DNA from 2 places in the Brevibacillus choshinensis genome. Region 1 is predicted to be linked to the other one. Evidence: predicted binding sites of a transcription regulator. Region 1 holds the regulator's gene; the other holds the start of a gene.

What was found. The regulator LexA, encoded in region 1, represses DNA repair genes until DNA is damaged. The targets are predictions, from matches to a motif close to CGAACATATGTTCG.
Region 2: a site for LexA is predicted at 3,142-3,155, ahead of JNE38_RS16250 (WYL domain-containing protein). Genes of this name have one in related genera too.

What each region holds. Positions count from the first base shown of each region.
Region 1 covers NZ_CP069127.1:3,429,464-3,434,632, reverse strand. The annotation lists gene ileS (isoleucine--tRNA ligase) at 1-1,821, shown strand, start outside; gene JNE38_RS17315 (DUF4269 domain-containing protein) at 1,866-2,453, opposite strand; gene JNE38_RS17310 (DUF456 domain-containing protein) at 2,597-3,082, shown strand; gene lexA (transcriptional repressor LexA) at 3,127-3,750, opposite strand; gene yneA (cell division suppressor protein YneA) at 3,912-4,250, shown strand; gene JNE38_RS17295 (DUF896 domain-containing protein) at 4,342-4,539, shown strand; gene crcB (fluoride efflux transporter CrcB) at 4,625-4,993, shown strand; gene JNE38_RS17285 (HelD family protein) at 5,030-5,169, shown strand, end outside.
Region 2 covers NZ_CP069127.1:3,225,210-3,230,378, reverse strand. The annotation lists gene JNE38_RS16265 (iron-containing alcohol dehydrogenase) at 1-74, shown strand, start outside; gene JNE38_RS16260 (creatininase family protein) at 114-971, shown strand; gene JNE38_RS16255 (hypothetical protein) at 1,118-1,336, opposite strand; gene JNE38_RS16250 (WYL domain-containing protein) at 3,173-3,388, shown strand; gene JNE38_RS16245 (FG-GAP-like repeat-containing protein) at 4,233-5,169, shown strand, end outside.

The sequences.
Region 1 (5,169 bases):
TGGTACCCGGGGCATTTGCGTGAGGGGCGCTTTGGCAAGTTCTTGGAAGAGCTGGTTGATTGGAATATCAGTCGCAATCGATATTGGGGAACACCGTTAAATATTTGGCTTTGCCAGGATTGCGGCAGTGAGTTTGCCCCTGGCAGCTTCAAAGAATTGCGCGACAGGTCACTGGCACCGATCGATGAGAGCCTCGAGCTGCACAAACCGTTCGTGGACGATGTATTGCTTCCCTGCTCGTGTGGAGGGACGATGGAGAGAACGCCGGAGGTCATCGACGTATGGTTTGACAGCGGATCCATGCCGTTTGCCCAGTACCATCATCCATTTGGTGATGAGAAAGAATTCGCTGAGCAGTATCCGGCTGACATGATCTCGGAGGGGATCGACCAAACGAGAGGCTGGTTCTTCAGCTTGTTGGCTGTATCCACTCTCTATAACGGAAAAGCTCCGTATAAAGCGGTCATATCAACCGGGCATGTCTTGGATGAAAACGGTCAAAAGATGTCCAAGAGCAAAGGAAATGGGATTGATCCCTGGGAGGTTATCGAGGAGTTTGGAGCGGATGCATTTCGCTGGGCACTGCTTTCTGACAGCGCTCCGTGGAGCAGCAAGCGTTTTTCCAAACGGATCGTCGCAGAGGCCAAGTCTAAAGTGATTGATACGCTGCACAACATCCATGCGTTTTATGCCATGTATGCGTCGATAGACGGGTACCAGCCCGAGGAGCACGCGCGACTCACTGCTGTCCACGAATTAGATCGTTGGGTCCTTTCGCGGCTGCAATCCACCTTGCGAGACGTAGCGAAGGGATTGGAGTCGTATGATTTTCTCAATCCCGCCATGCACTTGGAGACATTCATCGACGAGCTGAGCAACTGGTACATTCGTCGTTCCCGTGACCGCTTTTGGAGCAGCGGCATGACCGAAGACAAACTTTCTGCCTACCAGACGTTGCACGAAGTCCTGGTTACGCTCGCTCGAATGATCGCGCCATACGCGCCTCTGATTGCAGAAGACATTTACGGCAATTTGGCAGGGGATGACAGCGTGCATTTGGCAGACTATCCGTCGGCAGATCCAAGTGCCATCGATGAGGTGCTGGAAGCGGAAATGGAAACGGTTCGCCGTATCGTTGAGCTGGCTCGCAACATCAGAAACGAGACAGGGATCAAGACACGCCAGCCCTTGTCAGAACTGATCGTCATAAGCGAACGATCGTTCGATGTCCAGCGATATGCGGCGATCATTATGGACGAAATCAATGTAAAGAGCATTCGGGCGGAGCAAAATGACAGCAGCTTCGTAACATACCGCTTCAAACTGAATTTGAAAGTGGCTGGAAAAAAATACGGCAAACAAGTGGCCCCCATTCAAAACGGCCTGAAAGAGTTGAGCGACTCTGAGGCAAAACAGGTGATACAGAACGGGTATCTGGATCTGGTTCTGGAGAATGAAACGGTGCGAATCCCGCTGGAGGAATTGCTTGTGGAGAAGCAAGGGAAGATGGGCTACGCTTGGGCTTCAGGATACCAAATCCATGTGGCATTGCATACGGAAATCACGCAGGACCTGAGGCAGGAGGGCATCGTGCGCGAGGTCATCCGGGTCATTCAGGATTACCGCAAGAAGCTGGATTTACCGATCGAAAAGCGCATTACCCTTACGTTGGATGTAGATGCGCAGGTGAAAGCAGCGCTGGAGCAATTTGATCATGTATTGAGGAGCCATGTGCTTCTTGACCAGGTCCGATATGAAGCCGGCAACCCGATGGAGAGAGTCTCCTTTGGAGAGAAAAGCATTGGCCTGCGAGTGGAGTAGCATGCTGCAAGGCACCTGATAAGGAGGAACCAGTCCGGCAAGCATTATCTGGACTGGTTTTTCTCTTGGAAGAGGAGAATGTAGGACGTAAGCTCTTCCGTATGGTAGCGCTCTAGCTCCAAAAGTGCCTGATAAGGGTCATTGCCTGGGATATGGAAGTAGTGAGCGAAGGCAGGCTCGGTTTTCATGCCGTTCGCTTTGAGCATTCGAATATCCCGATAAGCCTCTTCACCGCCGATCGAGAGCAATCGATCCTCGATAACCATATGGCGGTATGCATTTTGCTGTTCGACCGGGACAGATTGAGCGAACAATTCAAACCAGAAGTCATGTGCATAAAATCCGATGACGCTGGAATCCTTGCCAGATACGAGAATACGGCTCTCCTGATAGCCTTCCATGCTGCCATATGCTGCACGCACATCAGCATCAAAGCGATCCAGGTCATGACTCACGCAGATGATATCGAGATCACTATCCGGAACATCGATTTGCAGGGGGATTGTGCCGGCGAGAACGGGATCGTACGCACACAAGGATTCCATCAGCCGGATTTGCGAGATGGCATTCCAGGCAGCCTGTTGGCGAGCATTGCCGGATTGCAAATAAGCGAGATCACGCCAGTTTTTCATGTGGATGCCTCCATCGTGTTTTGGTCCCGAAGAATTGGGTAACGATCATAGAATAGGGGTGTGAAATGATTGTAGTCGGTTGTCAAACAGACTGCAACGAAAATGAGCTTGACTCGTATACCATAGGGAGAGGAGTGGGGGTAGTGGATATACTTTTATGGGTGATTGTGGTAGCTTTGTTTGTATTGAGTATCGCCGGAATCTTTCTGCCGGTATTACCTGATACGATCCTGCTATGGGGCGGCTTCCTGATCTATCACTTCTTTATTGCAGATCCGGGTGCGGGACTTCCGTCATCCTTTTGGTGGGGGATGATTGCGCTCAGTGTGCTCTTGTACGGAGCAGATCTCTTGACCAATATGTATTTTGTGAAAAAGTACGGGGGATCTAAGTGGTCTTCGTTTGCGGCGATCATCGGGATTTTGCTCGGGATCTTCTTGTTCCCGCCGTTCGGTATGATCATTCTTCCATTCGCTTTCGTCGTGTTGGTAGAACTCTTCATGCAAAAACAAACGATGGAAAAAGCCATCAAGGCAGGCTTTGGCTCATTGATCGGATTTTTGGGAAGTGCCGTCGTCAAAGTCGTGCTCCAGGTGACGATGATCATTTGGTTTTTCATCGCGGCATAGGCGCAAAAAAGGACAGCAGAGGCTGTCCTTTTTACTTGCAATCATTAGTGAATCAAGCGATAGACTCCGATGACTTTACCGAGAATCGAAACGGCGTCGAGGATGATCGGCTCCATCGTGGCGTTCTCCGGCTGGAGTCTGAAATGATTCTTCTCTTTAAAGAAGCGTTTGACAGTGGCTTCATCTTCTTCGGTCATCGCCACTACGATATCACCGTTATTCGCAACGTGCTGCTGACGGACAATGACGTAGTCGCCATCGAGAATTCCCGCGTCGATCATACTGTTACCGGATACGCGGAGCATGTACACCTTGTCCGACGTTACGATGTTTTCCGGCAATGGGAAATATTCCTCGACATCTTCAATGGCTGTGATCGGTTGACCTGCAGTGACTTTCCCGATGACGGGCACACGAACAACGGAATCTTCAAAATCATCTTGAAAGCGATCTTCCTCAGACAAGAGCTCAATGGCACGAGGTTTGGTAGGGTCGCGCCGAATGAGGCCTTTCTTTTCCAAGCGAGCTAAGTGTCCGTGTACAGTAGAGCTGGAGGCAAGTCCGACTGCTTCCCCGATTTCCCGTACGGAAGGTGGGTAGCCTTTATCGCGGACTTCTTTTCGGATGAAGTCGATGATGGCCTGCTGTCGATTCGAAAGTTTTGACATAAGAGACACCTCAGTTTTCTCGAACATGTTTTCCTATATTATACCATGGGATCTTGCGTTCGACAAACATAAGTTCGGATCTTTTTTGTTGACATGAACATACGTTCCCATATATGATGGTAACAAGAGAACAGAACGTACGTTTGTAGGAGGAGATATTGATGTCTGTATTGACTGTACATAATCGCTTTGAAAAGAAGGTAGTTCGACGCACTCGTTTCGGCATTACCCGAGGACAGGCTCTATTGTTTCTGATTAGTTTTTCTCTCTTTTTTTATTTGTTGACCGAACTGGTGTTTGCTTCTGGTGTAGAGGTGGCTCCGCCGGTAAAGGAAATCACAGTGCGTGCCGGAGATAGCTTGTGGAAGCTGGCTGTTCGCTATCAAGAGGAAGCGAAGATGGACGTGAATGAGCTTGTAGCGGCGATCAAAGAAATAAACGACATGGAAGGTGTCATGATTTACCCTGGCCAGACCTTGAGAATACCGCTTCCGGAATAACTTCCCATTCACTGACGCCCGACCTGCTTGCACCGCCCTTGGGATATGGTATAATGGAGCGGCATTACTTACAGGTGGGGAGGAACCAGTAGTGGTATCTGACGCAGAAATCAAGCGCATTAATGAACTGGTGAAAAAGTCAAAAGAGGTCGGATTGTCCGAGGAAGAAAAGCTCGAGCAAAAAGCACTTCGTCAAAAGTATATCGATGCTGTAAAGCTTTCTTTGAGAGCAAACCTGGATTCCATCCGTTACGTGGAAGACCTTGAAGAAAATGGTCGGAAACAGTAAGATAACAGATATTGATAACAAAGACATCCTTGCTGCAAGCTAGGGTGTCTTTTTGTTCCGAACCGAGCATGGGAGGGAAAGCATAATGATTCCATGGATTGCGGTGGCAGCAGGAGGAGCACTCGGATCCATGATGCGCTATGGTCTTTCATTGATAGCGAATCAGCCGGGGTGGCCGATCGGAACATGGCTCGCGAACGTCGTGGGTTCATTTCTGATTGGTTTGCTGTCTGTATGGGGAAAAGAACGGGGAATGTTGTCACCGGAAGTGTATCTATTGTTTGCCACAGGGGTAATGGGGGGATTTACGACATTCTCCACCTTTTCTCTGGAGGTCATTTCTTTTTGGGGAGATGGCCAGATTGTTCGAGGGTTGTTGTATGCGCTTCTGAGCGTGACGGTTGGTTTGCTTTCGTGTGCGGCAGGTATTTGGCTGGCACGACAATGGACATAGCAATGCGAAATGAACGGACTGAGAGGGGGGACGGGTATGAGTACCCAACACCGGGAATACGAACGGGAACAAAAGAAGCTGGATGACACCATCGCGATAATTGACAGTGAAATCACGCAATTACGCGAGGATATTCGGGAAGCTACCGACGACTACGTAAAACAAGTCGTGAATTC
Region 2 (5,169 bases), 200 kb from region 1:
ACGGATATTTACTCTTCAATCCTCGCCGGCTTTCAAAAGATAACATCAAAACGATTTTACAATCAGCCATGTAAAGCAAAGTACAAATGTTCCTCAAGAAAGGGAGTATGAAGATGAAAAAGTACCTTTTTGCCGAAATGACTTGGCCTGAAATCCAGCAGGTGATTCGTGAGGGACGTGTAGCTGTGGTTCCTGTAGCAATGATTGAAGAACACGGTCACCACCTGCCTGTTGATACAGATTTGGTATTGGCCAATGAAGTATGCGTTCGCGCTGCCAAAAAGATTCCGTCTGAAATGGTTGTCATCCCACCTATCAACCACGGCTATGCACCTCATCAAATGGACTTCCCTGGAGTCATTTCGATTAGCTCGCAAACATTCATTAGCTACGTCACGGATGTTTGTAGAAGCCTTGCCCATCAAGGTTTTAAAAAAATTCTATTGCTCAACGGTCACGGTAGTAACGTATCCTTGCTTCAGGTAGTGGCACGCCAAACGATTTTGGAATATCCAGATGTGATGTGCGCCTCTATATCCCATTGGGACACGCAGCCCGTAATTGAATTGGCTGAAGAAATTCGGGAATCGGAGAATCCAGGAGGTATGAATCATGCTTGCGAACTCGAGACTTCCATGTATCTGGCTATAAGGGAAGAACTCGTACAGATGGACAAAGCGGTTCGCGACATGGATAAATTTAAAACATCCAAGTATTTCTGGCTGGATTTGGTTGGCAAAGGCGAAGGCAGACCGGTTATCATGATGCCGTACTGGAGCTCTATTTCCGAAACGGGAACGTTGGGGGATCCAACGGTTGCGACGAAGGAAAAAGGGGAAAGACTTCTCGAAGCTGCTGTTGAGGGGCTAGTTGAGTTTATCCGAATATTTAGGGAACGGCCGCATCATACACGAGTGATTCATCATGATAGAGAGTGGAACATGATGAAGAAGCAAAGCGAATTTCAATAATAAAGAGTCTTAAACAACGCTCCCCTGAGATTTTATTGACGGGAGCGTTTTTGCATAAATAGGTAAATTAGGAGCGCTTCGGCTGCCAAGCGACCGTCTGGAGTCTGTTGTTTCCCGACTAATCTTTTTAGTCCTGCACCTGCATCCTACATGAAATAATCGAACAACCAAAGGATAAGTCCAAGAAGTACGGCCCCGATGAGATACTTCATCCAAACAGGCTTTTTCTTTGGTTGCTCCTGAGTTTGTCCGTCCTCCTGAGGGTCCCCTTTTTTCAAAAACATTGGTATTTGAGAAGCAGCAATAGCAGCTATGCCTGCAAATATCCAAAAACGCATGGTTTTCTTTGCTTCATCTTTTCCCATGAGATTCAACCTCCTATCTCTTTGCAGTATGTCCAAATTTGGTAGGAGTACATGTGAAGAAAGGACATTAATGCTCTGCTTTAGCTCGACAATCCGTACCAACCTCATCGCACACCTAGGTGTACCAGCGATGGCTCCAGCTCTTCAGATATCCCAAAGCGGGACTTGGAAGTGGAACAATAAATAACCCGTTACAATTGCTGAAGCTAAATACCCCCAGTAAGGACGATCGTGATGTAGTTTTAGAACACAAAAAGTAATGAGATTGAACCAGATTGACCACCAAATAGACCAACCATTCGAGTAAAGGATAGCCCCAGTGTGTAAAGCAACTACCTCAAGTACAACGTAAAGAGCAACGTATTTTATGATGTGAACAATTTGATTTCGTATTTTCTTTGGTTAGTTGGATAAAAAAGTGATGACTGTAGCTGGGAAAGCGATTAAGCAATATAAGAAAACAGTGAGTTCGGGGCTTAGATACGCACTGTAGCTGTACCTCCACAAGAAGTAATCCTGATCAATGGCAAGTAAATAGTAGACCAAGTTTGCAAACGACATAAAGAGCATTGTGGGATGGTACTTTTTCCAATTCTTTAAGTCTGCCCACTTCCAAGCTGCAAAAAGGGACCAGAGATAAATGGTTATATGAAACATCCAGGGCTCATCTCAAGATTGTGATAATCTTATTAATCCCCAAACAATACTTGTGAGAAGGGAAGTGAACGTGACAGAATAGGATACTTTCCGTTTGCCGAACTTGTATTCCGTGAAAAAAAAACGTGAATCCAATCGAATAGTCGCTGAAACGCTTTTAGAGGGACGGGACCTTAGTTTCATATCATTTATGAAAGCAATGCATCAACATGAAAAAGAACGTAATGAAAAATTGGACCGATTAATTCAAGTAATCGAGAGTCAGGGAAAAGACAAGAAAATGGATCGAGCAATCGAGCAAATGGAGAAGCAAATAAATAGTAATTAGCGCCTGATACCAAGATTTGGGGGGGCGTCAGATTCACACCTAATATGGTCGTGTTCTGGCGTAAATTACACGCAAATAAATGAAACGAGATATGGAAGTACATACTAATTCAAAGGGTAGAATTTTTGTAAGGGAGCAGGGGACATTATGTTATTTTGCATTGGATCGATCCTTGTATTTTTCTTTCTCTGCCTGATTGTCCCCAGGCGCCTTACTTGGATAGAAATATTGTCAACTACTTGGTTTGGTTTGTACTTTGAAGCAATGGTAAATGTGTATCTTGATTTAAAATATGACCTTTACGGTTATTTTAACAAGGGAGTTGACATCATTACACTTATCCCACTACTAGGCATTTACCCACTCTTAAATTACCTAGTACTTACTCTTTATCCATCGGGCAAAGGTTTCATCAAGATCGCTTCTTATTTACTAGCGTGGGATTGCTTTTCTGTCTTGTATGAACTTGTATCCATACAGAATGGCATTTTTTATTACAATGGATGGAAGTGGTGGTATTCAGCCCTTGCTTACCCCCCGATATTATTAATTGTGTGGAGCCATCTTAAATTTGTTAGATGGGTGATAGCAAAATCAACTGAAAGTAAGCTATAAAGGCAATGACCTCATCGCGTATGGATGAGGTTTTTATATTGTCCTGCGTACCATCCATTCATCTCAAGAGGCCGTATTCCCTTACCTGATGAGCGGCTTACCATCATTCATCTGCCTTAATTCTGTAGTGACAAGTATTTTTATTCGCATGAAAAAGGAGCGAAATAATTCGTGTTGAATGTTCTTGTTTTGTTCGCATATAATACGAACAAAGGTTCTACGCGGAGGCGAACGACTTGATAAAGGAACAAAATAGAGCAACATCACAGCATCAGCATAACCAGATCTTTGATTTCGGCGGTGACGGTCATGCAACACAGCGCATCCTGCACCCGTTAGAGATGGTGGGTGACAGCTTGAAAGCGTATAGCCTCACAAGTAAGGAACAAAGGTTTTTTGTAATCGACAACATCCTGGCAATCCAGCTGTTGGTGATCCGGAATGTTGTCTGATATCGAGAGAAAAGTTTTACGGGTTATCGCGAATTACTCTGCTGGACGCAGACGTACACCCAGAATCGATGAGCTGTGCATCAAGACGGGCCGGAATAGGGGAGGTATCATGAGAGTGTTAGAAGTTCTTGCAAAAGAGGAGTATATCGAGTGGCAACGCTCAAATCCTGATCAGATCGCACTGTTGGAAGCGTGGGAAAGAAAGGGGGGATCATGGCAAGCAAGATAGCAAACCTATTCGCAGAATGCCGATGGTGTTGCCAAAACAATGGGTCCTGCATCTAAGTGCTAACTCAGGATGGAAATGAACTAGAATAACCTGAAAATCAACTGGTTGAAGAAATATAAAGATAGAGATTAGGAGCTTTGTGGGTCTGCTCTATGTCTGCTGACAAGGTTCACGAATGGATATTAGAAGGAAAATAACCCTTCATCAAAGAACTCGAGATAACAAGCCCCATCTCTACATTTTGAAGAGGCGGGGTTATTCATTATGCCGTCAACGGAATGCTCCGTCCAATTTTTAACACATCATAGACAATTGCGTATGATGTAGACGTAATTTATTTTACTTCTGAGTTGTTGTTCCGTGTGAAGCATTTCGATCGAGGGAAGGGCCTTTTCAGGAATAAGCCATTTTCTTATCCCCCGAAAGGATGACAGAAATCTTACCGCCTCACAAGTGCTGGTGATGATCCTCAAATCGGAGATCACGAAATTCAATGGCTTGGTAAGGTAATCATATCCGGTTAAAGCCTCGAGTAGAGACTCTCTGTATTAAAGCAGTACATGCACCTTAGAAGAAGACGCGAGCGGAATTCTCTTAAGGAAGGGTGAATCTCGATTGGCATGCCCCTTTTTTCAAACCGCGGTCGAATATTTGACAGGGGGTACAGCCCCAGCCAGCATAACCTCCGCAGATCTAAATGGAGACGATTTTATCGACTTAGCAGTGGTTGATATCGTTTCCGGTGATGTTTCCATTCTGATCAACAATGGTTCAGGAGAGTTTTCTGTCTTACAGACTATCTCATTCGGCATTCTGTTTCCTGGGGTTTTACTCGGGCAAATCGCGGCAGCTGATTTAAACGGGGATGGTCATATTGATCTGGCTGTGACAGACCAGACCTCCAATAACCGCGTATTTATTCTACTGAATAATGGAGACGGTACCTTTGCCGCACCGGTAGCTTACAGTACTGGAGCGTTTCCTGCGGTTTTTCAATCCTACTCGATTGCGATCGGTGACTATGATGGCATGAACGGTCCTGATCTAGCAATAGCAAACATAGGTCACATTACAGGAAACAGCTTCGTTACTGTCTTGTTGAACAATGGATCAGGTGTATTTGCGATGGCGCCAGGAAGTCCTTTTGCCACTACGCCTGGTTTAGCCCCTTTTGATATTGTCACAGCTGATTTTACTGGAGATGGCATCCTTGATCTGGCCACTGCTAATCGAGACACCGATGATATAACTGTATTTAAAGGGAATGGGGATGGTACATTTCAAACTCCTGGAGTGAGTTTCTCTTTGCTTCCTGGGGGATTAGACCCCATTAGTCTTGTGGCGGCAGACTTCGATGGTAATGGGTCCATTGATCTTGCGGCAGGAAATGTCGCTACGAGTAATATAAGTGTTTTCCTAAACAATGGATTAGGTTCGTTTACGCAAGCGCCTGGAAGTCCCTTTTCTGCGGGTACCGACGCTATTGAGTTTGACATTACAGCGGCTGACTTTAATTGTGATGGAGTTATCGATCTGGCTGTATCCGATACAG